DNA from 3 places in the Undibacterium sp. TC4M20W genome. Region 2 is predicted to be linked to each of the others. Evidence: predicted binding sites of a transcription regulator. Region 2 holds the regulator's gene; each other region holds the start of a gene.
The links. The regulator LexA, encoded in region 2, represses DNA repair genes until DNA is damaged. The targets are predictions, from matches to a motif close to ACTGTATNNNNATACAGT.
Positions count from the first base shown of each region.

Region 1: the regulator LexA is predicted to act here: its motif matches at 1,561-1,578, upstream of ruvA (Holliday junction branch migration protein RuvA).
Region 3: the regulator LexA is predicted to act here: its motif matches at 1,416-1,433, upstream of recA (recombinase RecA).

Region 1 covers NZ_JBMPPI010000006.1:37,562-40,842, reverse strand. Annotated here, with positions in the region: gene ACO0LL_RS09835 (tetratricopeptide repeat protein) at 1-551, shown strand, start outside; gene ruvC (crossover junction endodeoxyribonuclease RuvC) at 877-1,419, shown strand; gene ruvA (Holliday junction branch migration protein RuvA) at 1,593-2,174, shown strand; gene ruvB (Holliday junction branch migration DNA helicase RuvB) at 2,178-3,248, shown strand.
Region 2 covers NZ_JBMPPI010000014.1:111,691-114,971, forward strand. Annotated here, with positions in the region: gene rpsR (30S ribosomal protein S18) at 1-266, opposite strand, end outside; gene priB (primosomal replication protein N) at 276-575, opposite strand; gene rpsF (30S ribosomal protein S6) at 604-972, opposite strand; gene lexA (transcriptional repressor LexA) at 1,238-1,894, shown strand; gene ACO0LL_RS17660 (hypothetical protein) at 2,371-2,811, opposite strand; gene ACO0LL_RS17665 (hypothetical protein) at 2,830-3,281, opposite strand, start outside.
Region 3 covers NZ_JBMPPI010000015.1:111,078-114,358, reverse strand. Annotated here, with positions in the region: gene recX (recombination regulator RecX) at 1-176, opposite strand, end outside; gene recA (recombinase RecA) at 304-1,347, opposite strand; gene ACO0LL_RS18340 (hypothetical protein) at 1,763-2,497, opposite strand; gene ACO0LL_RS18335 (AbiV family abortive infection protein) at 2,674-3,281, opposite strand, start outside.

The DNA.
Region 1 (3,281 bases), on a different contig from region 2:
CTGCCAACCAGGGAGCTGCAGATGCAGAGTACTTCCTGGGGCTGGCGTATATCAATGGCAAAGGCGTGCCAGAAGACTGGCGGCAAGGGTCGATCTGGCTGCGTCGCGCTGCTGAACAAAATTATTCTAATGCGCAGCACGTGCTGGCTTTGCTTTATCTGTCTCGCAAAGAATCACCCGATGACGGGAAACAAGCCCTTTATTGGCTGCGCAAAGCAGCAGAACGCGGCGACGCCAATGCACAACTCGACCTGGGCAGGATCTACGCCAGCGGCAAAATCTTGAATATAGACAGCCGCGCTGCAGCCAGCACCGTTGCGGGTCCACTTGACCAGGCCCGGGACAAGACACAGAAAGACCTGGCGGCAACGATTGGTGAAGTGGCAGGTGTAGCCAGAGATGAACAGGCCGCCTATTTCTGGACCATGCTATCTCTTGCCAACGGCAATCAAGTTGCACGCGACTATTTACCCCCGCTGGTAGCAGTATTGCCCGCTGAGAGCAAAAGCAAAGTCGATGCAGAAGTCAAGGCCTGGAAGCCAGTAAAATAAAGGCTGACAACTTTGATGCCGATGACTGCCAGCCTGCCTGCACTCGTGCCTGAAATACCATGATGCTTTCATCGTCGAGTGGCGACACCGCATTGTGTCAGTTGGCGAGGGGGCTGGCTTCAATGCAGGTAAAAATACCGCTGGAACTCAGCCCATTCCACATTGCATTTCCTTGCTCACACATATCCTGCAAAAGATCAAACGTCATAAGCAATTACTCACTTACTTAGCGAGCAATAAAACTAGCTCGCCGATACGCTATACTCATCAGCAATAATTCCTGTAGCAGCACAGCACCACATCTAATACACACTCAGAAGCCCTCATGAAAATCCTAGGCATAGACCCCGGCTTGCGCACCACCGGTTTTGGCGTCATCCATAAACAGGGCAGCAAGCTGACGTATATCGCCTCAGGCACGATCAAGACCATTGATGGTACTTTACCAGAACGCTTGAAGACCATCCTCGCAGGCGTTTCAGAAATAGTACGCACTTACCAGCCTGATTGCGCGGCGATAGAAAAAGTCTTCGTCAACGTCAATCCGCAATCTACCCTGTTACTGGGGCAAGCCCGCGGTGCAGCGATTTGTGCGCTGGTAGCGGCAGACCTGGCAGTCGCAGAATATACAGCCTTACAGGTTAAACAAGGCGTCGTCGGCCATGGCCGTGCCAAGAAAGAACAGGTGCAGGATATGGTGCAGCGCCTGCTGGCTTTGTCTGGCCTACCTGGCAGCGATGCTGCCGATGCGCTGGGCGTGGCGATTTGTCATGCCCATAGTGGTGATACCCTGGCAACCCTGGGGGCAATTGCGCCGGGTCTGGCGAAGAAGGGTTTGCGTGTCAAGGGCGGTCGTCTGGTCGGTTAATACAGGGCTGCAAGCTCACTGAAGCTGCACTGCGCTCTGGCCAGATCATATATCTGGCCTGCATAAGCTTAATTGCAGTATCGCAATATCAATATAATTTCCCTGCGAGCCTCGTCAAACGCGTCAGAATCGTTTACTATCACTGCTTATTCATACAGTATGAAAGCAGTCTCATGATAGGTCGCATTGCTGGCACTCTGATAGAAAAGAATCCTCCGCAATTGCTGGTCGATTGCCAGGGTGTGGGCTATGAAGTCGATGTGCCTATGAGTACTTTTTATAACCTGCCGCATCTCGGTGAAAAAGTGGTCTTGCTGACGCATCTGGCGATACGCGAAGATGCTCATGTACTGTTTGGTTTTGGTACGGCAGAAGAGCGCAGCACCTTCAAGCAATTGATCAAGATCAGCGGCGTCGGTGCCCGCACTGCCCTCTCTATTTTATCTGGCATGTCGGTAGCCGATCTGGCCCAGGCGATCACCTTGCAAGAAGCAGGACGTCTGACCCGCGTGCCCGGCATAGGCAAGAAAACTGCAGAACGTTTGCTGCTGGAACTCAAAGGCAAGCTCGGTGCTGACCTTGGCAATGCCACTGCGGCACTGGCTGCGGGTGACCATAGCGCTGACATCCTGAATGCCTTGCAGGCACTTGGCTATTCCGACAAGGAAGCCTTGCTGGCGATGAAATCCGTGCCTGCTGGTAGCGGGGTTTCTGATGGCATCAAGCTGGCATTGAAAGCATTGTCCAAAGGCTAAGCGATGACGATACAGACCGACAATCTTTCATCCAACTTCAGCGAGCCACGCATTATCTCGGCCACGCCAAGCTCGCCTAATGAAGAAGCGATAGAACGCGCCCTGCGCCCCAAGCAGCTTGATGAATACGTGGGCCAGGAAAAAATACGCGGGCAACTGGAAATTTTTATTACAGCGGCCAGGCAGCGTAGTGAAGCACTTGATCACACCCTGCTGTTTGGCCCGCCGGGCCTGGGTAAAACCACGCTGGCGCACATCATTGCGCGTGAGATGGGTGTCAACCTGCGCCAGACTTCTGGCCCGGTGCTGGAACGTGCCGGTGACTTGGCGGCCCTGCTGACGAACCTGGAAGCCAATGATGTACTCTTTATCGATGAGATACATCGCCTGTCGCCGGTAGTCGAAGAGATTCTGTACCCGGCGCTGGAAGATTACCAGATCGACATCATGATCGGTGAAGGTCCGGCAGCCCGCTCGGTGAAGCTGGATTTACAGCCTTTTACCCTGGTTGGTGCCACTACCCGCGCCGGCATGCTGACCAACCCGCTGCGTGACCGTTTTGGTATCGTCGCCCGACTGGAATTTTATACACCGGAAGAATTGACCAAGATCGTCACCCGCTCCGCATCATTGCTGGGCGCCCCAATACAGGCGGATGGTGCGCGTGAAATTGCCAAGCGGGCACGTGGCACACCGCGTATTGCCAATCGTCTGTTGCGACGGGTACGTGATTATGCCGAGGTCAAAGGCAATGGTGAAATCACCAAAGGCATTGCCGATGCGGCATTGAAGATGCTGGATGTCGATGCGGTTGGTTTTGATTTAATGGACAGAAAACTGCTGGAAGCCATCCTCTTTAAATTTGGCGGTGGCCCGGTAGGCCTGGATAACGTCGCTGCGGCCATAGGTGAAGAACGCGACACCATAGAAGATGTACTGGAACCCTATCTGATACAGCAGGGTTTTTTGCAACGCACGCCCAGAGGCAGGATAGCAACGCCGTCCGCGTATGAGCATTTTGGCGTGACCATGCCCAGATCGGGTAATAACGGTGACTTATGGGGTGGTAGCTAAACGCTGACCCTTCCCATGGTTTGTGCTCAATCC
Region 2 (3,281 bases):
GTGTATGGCAGCAACGCGAGGTAACGTGCACGTTTGATTGCAGTGTCAACTTGACGTTGATACAGCGCTTTTGTACCGGTCAAACGTGCTGGCATGATTTTGCCGTTTTCTTGCACGAAATCTTTCAGTGTGTCGATGTCTTTGTAGTCAACTTTTTCTACATGTGCTGCTGTGAAGCGGCAGAATTTTTTGCGTTTGAACAAAGGGTTTTGTTGTTGACGCTTTTGCTTCAATTTGCTTTTGTCGAATTTTTTACCGAATGCCATTTTTGGCTCCTAATCTAGTAAATGTGTCTCGAATTCAGTGACGTGAAAAACGAGACTTTTGCTATTGCGATTTTTGCGCGCTAAAAAACCGGTGAATTCCATGGGCTGTTCCAAGGCAATTTCTGTAAAACGCTGGGATATTTCACCAGCAGCCATCGCAGAAATTTCAAACTCGACCTGCCGAACTGTGTTCGCCTCACGAGCCTCTGAACTATGCATCAAGGTAGCAGAAGCTATCGGGATACCGGCCGGGGTGTAGCGCAATGCGCTTTTTTCCACAATCCGGGCTACGAGCTTCAGCTGATTCACTATTTTTTTACGCGACCTTTGTCAATTATTAAGCAGCAGGCGCTTCAACACGTTGAGCTTTTGCAGCATCTTCTTTCTGAACAGCTTTCATCATAGGAGAAGGTGTTGTTTCTGCTTTTTTCAATTTGACTGTCAGGTGACGCAAGACAGCATCATTGAATTTGAATGCTGTTTCCAACTCGAGCAGAGTTTCAGCATCGCATTCGATGTTCAAGCAAACATAGTGTGCTTTTGCCAATTTTTGAATCATGTAAGCCAATTGACGACGACCCCAGTCTTCAACGCGGTGGATTTGACCACCACGGGCTACAACACTTGCCTTGTAGCGCTCGATCATTGCAGGAACTTGCTCGCTCTGATCTGGATGTACGATAAATACGATTTCATAATGACGCATATATTCTCCTTGTGGACAATAAAAATAGCCCGCCTCGGCGTCAAGACGAGTGCGGGAAGAGGAAAGCCGACAATAATAACCCAGTTTTTCATATTGATCAATTAGATCAGTGACTTAGGCTATTTATCTGCCAATTCCCGAAGGTAAGTGAGGTATTTTTTTCACATTTCTCAGTAATTGCGGTCATTTTGACTTGCATATTCAGCTTTACTGTATAAAAATACAGACTGCTTGTATATACAGCACCTTAACACTAGAAAACGCCATGCTCAAACTCACTTCCCGCCAGGAACAAATCCTGAACCTGATCAAAGACGCCATTCAAAACACGGGCTTTCCTCCTACCCGTGCCGAGATTGCGACAGAACTGGGGTTTCGCTCCACCAATGCGGCAGAAGAACATTTGCAAGCACTGGCACGCAAAGGCGTTATAGAAATTGCGGCAGGCACTTCACGCGGCATACGCCTGCTGGAGTCAGAGTTGTCCAGCCATATCACAGGCAAGCAACTGGCCTTGCCCCATCCTGCCCTGCTGCAACTAGCCCTGCCACTGGTTGGCCGGGTTGCTGCCGGCTCGCCGATACTGGCAAGTGAACATATAGAATCGACTTACCACGTAGATCCTGCCCTGTTCTCTGCCAAACCAGATTTTTTACTGAAGGTACGTGGCATGTCCATGCGTGACGCTGGCATACTTGATGGCGACTTGCTGGCAGTCAAAAAGGCAGACAGTGCCCGCAATGGCCAGATCGTTGTTGCCCGCCTCGGTGATGATGTTACCGTCAAACGCTATAAAAAAACTGGCAGTTTGATCGAGCTGATGCCAGAAAACCCGGATTATCCTGTGATCAAGATTGGTGATACGGAAGAAGATTTCGCGCTGGAAGGCCTGGCTGTCGGCCTAATGCGCAACTGGGTTTGAGGTCAGCCCGGGCGTGATCCTCCCCTCTCATCCGGATCACGCCCGGCTCGTCCCCAAACTTTTTTGATAGTGGCGCCAAAGGATGCACCTGCTATCAACAGTTCACGTGCTGAATTTGCGAGTTGACATAATCTCAGCCAACCCCCAACAGAATTTACTTGGGGCAGCGCAAAGATCAGAAGCAAAAAGTTCGCGAAACACTACTCCACGCCCACCCAATAGTCTCGCCTTGCAAGACGAGACTATTCATACTGCTAAAAGCATTTCGAGCGCGCATCGCGATAACATAACTAATGAACTCTTTTACGTCACTCTTTATGATTGATGCCTTATAGTTTCGCTGACTCTATACTTGCCGAGATATTGATGTTGATCATGTAAGCGATATTGATCGCAACATTTCTAGCGTACTTTTACAGAAAAACAGGCATTCTTACTTGCATAGGACCTGAGTTGATTTATCCGGATACTGTCAGCTATTCTCCATCCAAATCCAATATCAATTCAGCCTCTGCTTTCTTGCCATAGGCAATCGCATCTTGCGACTTGATGAAGGGTAGTCCATCCTCATCATTCAGAATTAATCCGTTGGACATTGAACACAAGACTGCTGACGCAATAGTCGACGCTATCAGTTCAGTTAAATCACTGTGCGTCGAAAAGGTCACCAGATAATCTCTACCCTTAAGCTGCGGTGTCGCATCTTCGTCCAAAAAATCGTCTTCCAACTCTTCGAAAAAATATTCGAACCCAGTTTCTTCACCCTTGTATATGCAGGGCAAAAACCCGGAAAATTCTTCAACATCAAAATCCGTGTCAATTTGCAGATCAAACTCTGCATCCGCAATTGCTTGCGCCCATCGCTTGGGGATAGGCATTTTCTCTTTTTCTAGAATCACAAAAATATCGACAGACATATTTCACCTGGTAAAAAATCAAATATATGGCTCTTGCTGGAAGCCTCGTGCAATTCCGGCTTTTACCATTTCTATCCGTTCGGGAGTCGGATGATAGCCACGCTTCCCAACGTAGGCCACATACGTTTCATATGAACGAACTGTCGGAAACCAGGGTAGAGCGTATTTATCAATTAATTCCAATACAGATCTCAAAACTTGTTCAATATCTTCCTCATTTTCGACAGAAAACATTGGGTCGCTAAACATATTTTTGGGAAAATCCTCAGAGAGGCGGCCACCAATCAATATATAGTCGGGTGGGAACTCTCCAAGTTCACCATTTGGATGATTTACCCAAGGCGACCAGATCGTTACATTGATATCAAGAAATCCGCCTGAACTTATTCTTGCGACAAACATATCAAATAAAGGCCCGCGCTTACGCCAAAAAGTAAATTTCTTTTCTACGGCAAACCCGCGCCGCCGCA
Region 3 (3,281 bases), on a different contig from region 2:
GAAAACCGCTCGCCAGATAAATACTTGGCCGCCTCCAAAAAATCCAGCACGGCAGCCACGTCATCACCCTCTTCCGCATAGCGTGCCAGCTTGCGTTCCAGTTCCATGCGGCTATGTTCACGCATGGATAAATAACGCAGGGCACGGGCTTTCAGGCTAATGGTAGGTTTCTTCATACTTTAAAAGCGAAAATGCCGGTTGGTAGCTACCAACCGGCATGATACAAAACTATAGTGCTGACAGCGCTGCAGCTCAGTGTTACAACTTAGCGCTAAAACTTAGGCTTCAGCTTAGTGGATCAACTTACTCAGCCGTTGCCGCCGACGGCATCAACAAAGGCACGCCCAGATGCAAGCGCACTTTGTTTTCAATTTCAAATGACAGTTCAGGACGCTCTTTCAGATAAGTACGTGCATTGTCCTTACCCTGGCCGATACGCTCACCGTTATAGCTATACCAGGCACCGGCTTTTTCTATGATCTTGGCATCGGCTGCCAGATCCAGAATCTCACCTTCGCGTGAAGTACCTTCGCCATACATGATATCAAAGTGCGCTTCCTTAAATGGTGGCGCCACCTTGTTCTTGACTACCTTGACCTTGGTTTCATTACCCACCACTTCATCACCCGACTTGATGGAGCCAGTGCGGCGGATATCCAGACGTACGGAAGCATAAAACTTCAGCGCATTACCACCTGTTGTCGTTTCTGGGCTACCAAACATGACGCCAATTTTCATACGGATCTGATTAATAAAGATCACCAGCGTATTAGTACGTTTGATACTGCCAGTCAGCTTACGCAAAGCCTGGGACATCAGACGTGCTTGCAGACCAGGCAAAGAATCACCCATGTCGCCTTCAATCTCGGCACGTGGCGTCAAGGCTGCTACCGAGTCAATAACCACCAGATCAACACTACCTGAGCGCACCAGCGCATCGGTAATTTCCAGTGCTTGCTCACCTGTATCAGGCTGGGAAATCAGTAAATCAGACAGATTCACACCGAGTTTTTGAGCGTAGCCTACGTCCAAAGCATGTTCAGCATCGATAAATGCACAAGTACCGCCCAGCTTTTGCATTTCAGCAATTGCCTGCAGCGTCAATGTGGTTTTACCAGAGGATTCAGGACCATAAATCTCGACTACGCGGCCACGTGGCAAGCCACCGACGCCCAACGCGATATCCAGGCCCAGGGAGCCAGTAGAGACAACCTGCACCTCTTCCACCACTTCACCGTCGGCCATACGCATGACCGAACCTTTACCAAACTGCTTTTCTATCTGTGCCAGCGCTGCTGCAAGTGCCTTTGCTTTTTCTGAGGCATTTTCTGGTTTCTTATCGTCCATACATTCTTTCATTCAATAAGCGGCGGGTGGAAAAAGGAATACAGGCTTAATTTCCTGCGATTTGCAGTACTGTATAAAAAAACAGTGATTTATGCAAGCGACTTTTTGCATTGATTTCTGAATGGGGGATTTTACAGTCAAACATTAGTAGCAAATTAACATTTGTTACTTGATTGTAATTTCGACAGAAGGAGAATTAGTACAAGAAAACTCATTGTCGATTTTCATTTAACTTTGAACTTTTCTCATTTAACTTTGAATTTTGCCTCATCTGGCACATTGTGCTGTATTAGGGGGATGGACAAAAATCGGGCAAAGTTAATCTCGGCTGGTTTCCTCTTTGTAGCTGGCCGCTGGTGCTGCCCTTCGAATCGGAAGCTAGTAAAGTGCGGCACGGCTAGTAAAGTGCGGCACGTTATACACTGACGTTACACAGAAAATCTAGAAAAGGTTTGCAATGTGTCACTGAAATGCCATATACAAGACCTTGCTCTTCATCCCCTTTGCACACCAACGCTACAATTCGTTTTTTCATGTCGACAATAGGCGCGCCGCTGCAGCCTTTAAATTCACTATGTCCAGGATGTTCAACAGGCAATTTGAAGACATGCATTTCGTTTTCGGTGCGGAGGTATTTCAAACCGGGGAAAATAACCATGTCAGTGCAAAAAATATTTGAACCAAGATGTGCTGGATTTACTTCGCCCGCAAAAGCGTAAACATCTTCGACGTTCGGTAAGGTCGAAAGGTCTGATCGAAATACATGACGCAGACGCCTTTTACCTGAAGCGACTAGGGATCGATATTGATAAAACGACTTTAGACTCGATGGGAGTTCGGCATAACAGAAATCGAGTAAGCCAGTGACTTCAGTTCCGTGGTTTGCTTCGCCAGCGTATACAAAAGAACGCGGCCGCCAGGTTTCTTGGCCCGGGCCGATTTTCGGATCATGTCCAATATCCATGACCCAATCAGATTCGTCATTATTTACTACATGGGCTACTGAAAGTAAAAACCTTCGCCCAGCATATTCGACGATAGCAGCAGAGCCAAACCCTATCGGGAACGCGTTTGCGTCGTAGCGGCGAAGTGGTTGGCTTGTTATGACCACCCAGTTGAGCCAATTCGTGATTGCTGGAGTGATGATCATGGAGATTTACTCAGGATTATTGAGAGAATGAGAAATCACGCTATTTTAGGCCGGTTTGACCAGCGTGCGGGGTAGGCTGCCAGTGGCGTCTTCTTCAAACAGAGCTCCAGGCCTTGATTGTGTGACCAAGCACCAAGGAATCTTGAGCACAGACGCTGCTGACATAAATTTTGCAATTAGGGGGTCTGTGCATTCAAATGCGCGAATCTATTGTTGCGAGACCTTATTCTAGATTTATACGGCCACTCAAAAATGAATTGGTTCGCTTTCCACAAAATGACTTCATCAAGATCAGCTATACCGAAATTTCCAGAATTCACCGTTATGGATTTATGAATATATATAAATTCGGCGTTCACCCACGAAATCATTCTTTTTGCATCAATTAACTTGATCGACTTTGGTGTTGAAATTCGACTGTTAACATCAATGATTTTGCTTCCTCTCCCTAACCCAACGTACACCGCGCTTTGCTTCTTTCGCTCTAGTTGACCAGATTTTATGAATTTGACCAACTCCGGTGTAAATTCGAACAAATCATAGCTAATGAAAGCGAATTGTTTCTCGCTGTGTAGATATAACAGTTTCAACCAACTCTGTTCAAATTCAGCGTCAGGAAATCCATCATTGGTTACCGAGGAATAATAATAGTGATCAACCCATTTTGCTTTCGCGAATTCTTCCAGTGCCAATACAGAGATTTGATAAGCAGAAGGATATGAACCAGCTTCAAAAAGTAACACGGCATCCTTGTGTAAACGAAGTGCGTTGATAAGCGCCTCTT